DNA from 2 places in the Janibacter sp. Y6 genome. Region 2 is predicted to be linked to the other one. Evidence: riboswitches for the same ligand, from Rfam matches in the RefSeq annotation. Region 2 holds a riboswitch; the other holds the start of a gene.
The links. Region 2 has a riboswitch for thiamine pyrophosphate ahead of L6241_RS14095 (thiamine ABC transporter substrate binding subunit). Riboswitches for the same ligand answer to the same signal wherever they lie in the genome.
Positions count from the first base shown of each region.

Region 1: it holds a riboswitch for thiamine pyrophosphate, as region 2 does, so the genes downstream of both, thiM (hydroxyethylthiazole kinase) here and L6241_RS14095 (thiamine ABC transporter substrate binding subunit) in region 2, are expected to answer to the same signal.

Region 1 is NZ_JAKLYZ010000001.1:540,466-542,834, reverse strand. It holds gene L6241_RS02590 (SDR family NAD(P)-dependent oxidoreductase) at 1-464, shown strand, start outside; gene L6241_RS02585 (hypothetical protein) at 546-857, opposite strand; TPP riboswitch at 973-1,068, shown strand; gene thiM (hydroxyethylthiazole kinase) at 1,060-1,884, shown strand; gene thiE (thiamine phosphate synthase) at 1,878-2,369, shown strand, end outside.
Region 2 is NZ_JAKLYZ010000006.1:147,947-150,315, reverse strand. It holds gene L6241_RS14105 (NAD(P)H-quinone oxidoreductase) at 1-462, opposite strand, end outside; gene L6241_RS14100 (DUF4235 domain-containing protein) at 504-782, opposite strand; TPP riboswitch at 877-981, shown strand; gene L6241_RS14095 (thiamine ABC transporter substrate binding subunit) at 974-2,095, shown strand; gene L6241_RS14090 (ABC transporter permease) at 2,074-2,369, shown strand, end outside.

The DNA of each region.
Region 1 (2,369 bases), on a different contig from region 2:
GGGCGAGCGTCGTGCAGACCTCGAGCCTGGCGTCGCGGGTCATGGCGCGCTACGACCCCGACGACCTGCAGCTCGAGCACGGGTACTCCGAGCGCCGCGCCTACGGCAACGCCAAGCTGGCGAACATCCTCTTCACCCGCGAGCTGCAGCGACGGCACGGCGGCGACGGCATCTCCGCCGCGGCCTTCCACCCCGGCATCGTCGGGACGAACTTCGCCAGCGAGTCCTCGGTCGTCATGCGCGCCCTCTACCGCACGCCCCTGTCGAAGGTCCTCATGACCTCCCCGGCGAAGGGCGCCGACCAGCTCGTCTGGCTCGCCGAGGGCGAGCCGGGCACCGACTGGCCGGTGGGCCAGTACTTCGACGGCCGTCGCGTCTCGCGCACCTCCCGGGTGGCCTCGGACGAAGGGGTGGCCGCCCGCCTCTGGGACGAGTCCGCCGCGATGGTCGGCCTCGAGCCGTAGGCCGCCTCGCTGGTCGAGGTGCGACGAAGGAGACGCCCTTGGCTGGTCGAGGTGCGACGAAGGAGCCTCGAGACCACCGCCCTACGCCTCGGCGCGGTCGGCCCCCGCGTCCCGCACCCGTGCCAGCTCGAGCAGCATGGCGTGGCTCTCCTGCACCTTCGCGGCGAGGACGAGCAGCCCGTAGACGAGACCGCCTACTCCGGTAAGACCGAGCATCGTCGGGCCGAAGTACTGAGACGCACCCGTGCTCATGTCGTCGACTGTGACCTGGGCGTAGGAACCCCAGATGACGGCGACGAGAAGCAAGAGGCCCCCGACGACGATCGGCGCGACACAGCTGCCGGACGCCAGCGCCGAGGGCGCGCTCCGGGTGCGGTCGAGAGGGTGCGTCATCGGTGCCTCCAGGCGTGGTCGGTCGGGTCGACGCACCCATCATCGTGCGGACCGCGCCGTCCCGCAGCCCGGCAGAGCCGTCCCGCCCGGCGGTGCCACCCCCTTCGCTATCGTCGTCGCTGACGCGGGGTGCCGCCTTCGGGCGGCTGAGAGCACACCCGTGGAACCTGATCTAGCTCGTACTAGCGAAGGGACGTCACCCATGAGCGTCGCCCTGCCCACCACCGCGCCGAGCGCGCACGACCTCGCCGACTGCTGGTCGCGACTGCGCGCGGAGTCTCCGCTGACCCAGTGCCTGACCAACATCGTCGTCGCGCCCTTCACCGCCAACGTCCTGCTCGCCGCGGGAGCGTCGCCGGCCATGGTCGACAACCCGCACGAGGCGGGCCAGCTCGCCGCCGTCGCCGGAGCGGTCCTCGTCAACCTCGGGACCCCGTACGACGACACGGCCGCGGGCGCGCGCGAAGGGGTGTCCGCCGCCCTGTCGTCCGGGACCCCCTGGGTCCTCGACCCCGTCGCCGTCGGCGGGCTCACCTGGCGCACGGGGCTGGCGCACGAGCTGCTCGCGCTCGGCTCGCCCGCCGTCATCCGGGGCAACGCCTCCGAGGTCCTCGCGCTCGGCGGCGGCAGCGGCGGCCGGGGTGTCGACGCCACCGACGACACCGCGTCCCAGGCCGTCCAGGACGGCGCGGGCACGATCGCCCGTCGGCACCGCTGCGTCGTCGCCGTGAGCGGCGCGGTCGACCACCTCACCGACGGCGAGCGCACGGTGCGCCTCGCCCACGGCGACCCGCTGATGACACGGGTCACCGGTGTCGGGTGCGCGCTCGGCGCCCTCGTCGCGGCGTGCTGCGCCGCGACACCAGACCCGCTCGTCGCCGCGGCGACCGCGACGGCTGCGCTCACCCTCGCCGCCGACACCGCGGCGCAGACCGCCCGGGGGCCGGGCTCCTTCGCCGTCGGGCTGCTCGACGAGCTCGCGGCCCTCACGCCCGATCAGCTCGAGGAGCGGGTGGGGCTGTGCTGACCCGCCCGGTGCTCGACCTCGGCCTCTACCTCGTCACCGACCCGGTGATGACGCAGCGCCACGGGCTTCTCACCACGGTGAGCGCGGCGATCGACGGGGGAGCGAGCGTGGTCCAGCTGCGTGACCCCGACGCCGGTGACGACGAGGTCGTGGCCATGGGCCGGCTCGTGCTCACCGTCACCCGGCCGGCGGGCGTGCCCCTGATCATCAACGACCGCGCCCACCTCGTCGCCGAGATCGGCGCCGACGGCGCCCACATCGGCCAGGGCGACCTCGACGCGGTCGAGGCACGCCGGGTGGTCGGACCGCATGCGTCCCTCGGCCTGTCGTGCGCGCGGGTCGAGGAGGTCGAGCGGGCCGCGACGCTGCCGCCGGGCACCCTCGACTACCTCGGTCTCGGCCCCGTGTGGGCGACCCCGACCAAGCCCGACCACGACCCGGCCGTCGGCCTCGAGGGCCTGCGCGCGCTCGCCGCCGCGACCCGG
Region 2 (2,369 bases):
CGTCCCGATGCCGGAGGAGCCCCCGTGGATGAGCAGGGTCTCGCCGGGCTGGAGGACGGCGGTCATGAAGACGTTGCTCCACACGGTGCAGACGACCTCGGGCAGACCGGCCGCGTCGACGAGCGAGACGCCCGCGGGCACCGGGAGGACCTGGGTGGCCGCGACCGCCACCGCCTCGGCGTAGCCGCCCCCGTCGAGCAGCGCGCAGACCTCGTCGCCGACGGCGAGGCCCTCGACCCCTTCGCCGATCTCCGCGACGGTCCCGCTCACCTCGAGACCGGGCAGCGGAGAGGCCCCGGGCGGCGGCGGGTAGGCGCCCTTGCGCTGGAAGAGGTCAGCCCGGTTGACCCCGGCCGCGGCCACGTCGATGACGACCTGACCAGGACCGGCCGCGGGGCGCTCGACCTCCGTGACCTGCAGGACGTCGGGCTCTCCGGGCTCAGTGATCTCGATCGCACGCATCATGGGCCCCACCCTACGGACGGGGCTCCGACGCGGATCGCTCAGGCGCCGCCCTGCTGCATGTCCTTGGGCAGGTGACCAGCGGAGCGCTGGTAGAGCTGCGCAGCCTTGCGGGTGGCCATCGTGCGGGCCAGGCCCATGGCCAGACCGGCGAGGGCGGCGTAGACGAGCGCCTCGCCGACGGGGCTCTCGGGGTTGCGCGGGTCGATGTCGACGTCGCGGCCGGCCTTCTTCCAGGCGGCGGTGACGACCTTGTTCGCGACGGTGCCCGCGGCGATGGCCAGACCGGTGCCCAGGACCTTCCAGAGTGCGTTGCCCATGATTTCCTCACCTCGACGTGCGTTGCGCACGACCGCCCGACCTGGGCAGTCGTGCCTGCCTTCGGCACTCTGCCACAGCCTGGGCTATCCTCGGCCCGTACGACAGGGGAGCGCTGAGCAGCGCTGAGAGTGCGGGTAGCCGCAGACCCTCCGACCTGATCCGGTTCGCACCGGCGTAGGGAGTCACGAAGATGACCCGATCCACCCGTCCCGTCCGCCTGCTCGCGCTCGCCGCGACCGGCCTGAGCCTCGCCGCGTGCTCGTTGAGCTCCGGCACCGACAGCGGGAGCGGCGGCGAGAGCTCGTCCGCCGGCTCCGGCAGCAGCACCACCGTGGCCTCGAGGTCGTGCGAGCCCGGCAGCACCCTCACCGTCCTCGCGCACGAGAGCTTCTCGCTGCCCGAGGAGGTCACGGCAGACTTCGAGGAGGAGACGGGCTGCACGGTGGAGGTCGTCACGGCCGGCGACGCCGGCCAGGTGACGAACCGCCTCGTGCTCACCAAGGGCAGCCCCGTCGCCGACGTCGTCTTCGGCATCGACAACACCTTCGCCGGGCGGGCGGTGAGCGAGGGGGTCCTCGCGCCGTACTCGCCGCAGCTGCCCCCGGGCGCCGACCAGTACGCGCTCGAGGGCGAGGGCGCCGACGTGCTCACCCCCGTCGACTTCGGCGACGTGTGCGTCAACGTCGACGACGCGTGGTTCGCCGCGAAGAAGATGGACCCGCCGAAGACCCTCGACGACCTCACCGACCCCGCGTACCGCGACCTCTTCGTCACCCCGGGTGCGTCGAGCTCAAGCCCCGGTCTCGCCTTCCTCCTCGCGACCGTCGCGGCGAAGGGGGAGGACGGCTGGCAGGACTACTGGCGCGACCTCATGGACAACGGCGCGAAGGTCACCTCCGGGTGGTCCGACGCCTACGGCGTCGACTTCACCGCGGGCGAGGGCAAGGGTGACCGTCCGGTCGTCCTGTCCTACGCGAGCTCGCCGCCCTTCACCGTGCCCGAGGGCGGGACCAGGCCGACGACGTCGGCCCTGCTCGACACGTGCTTCCGCCAGGTCGAGTACGTCGGCGTCGTCGCCGGCACCGAGCAGCCGGGCGGTGCCCAGGCGCTCGTCGACCTCATGGTGGACCCGCAGGTGCAGTCCGGCATCCCCGAGTCGATGTACATGTACCCGGTCTCGGGCGAGGTCGAGCTCCCGCGCGACTGGGCCCGGTGGGCGAAGGTCGCGCCCGAGCCCTTCGAGGTCGAGCCCGCGACGATCGAGGAGAAGCGCTCGACGTGGGTGCGCGAGTGGACGGACCTCACCTCCTGAGACGCGCGGGGTCACCGGCCGCGGCCGCGGCACTGCTCGCGCTGCTGCCGCTGGCCTTCCTCGCGGTCTTCTTCGTGCTGCCGCTGCTCGGCATGCTCGGGCGCGGCTTCGTCACCGACGGGACGCTCGACCTCTCCGGGGTCGGTGACGTCCTCGGCCGGTCTCGCACGGCCCGGGTGCTCGCCTTCACCGCCGGCATCTCGACGCTCGCGACGGCGGTGACCCTCGCGATCGGCGTCCCGACGGCCTACGTCCTGCACCGGCTGCGGGTCCC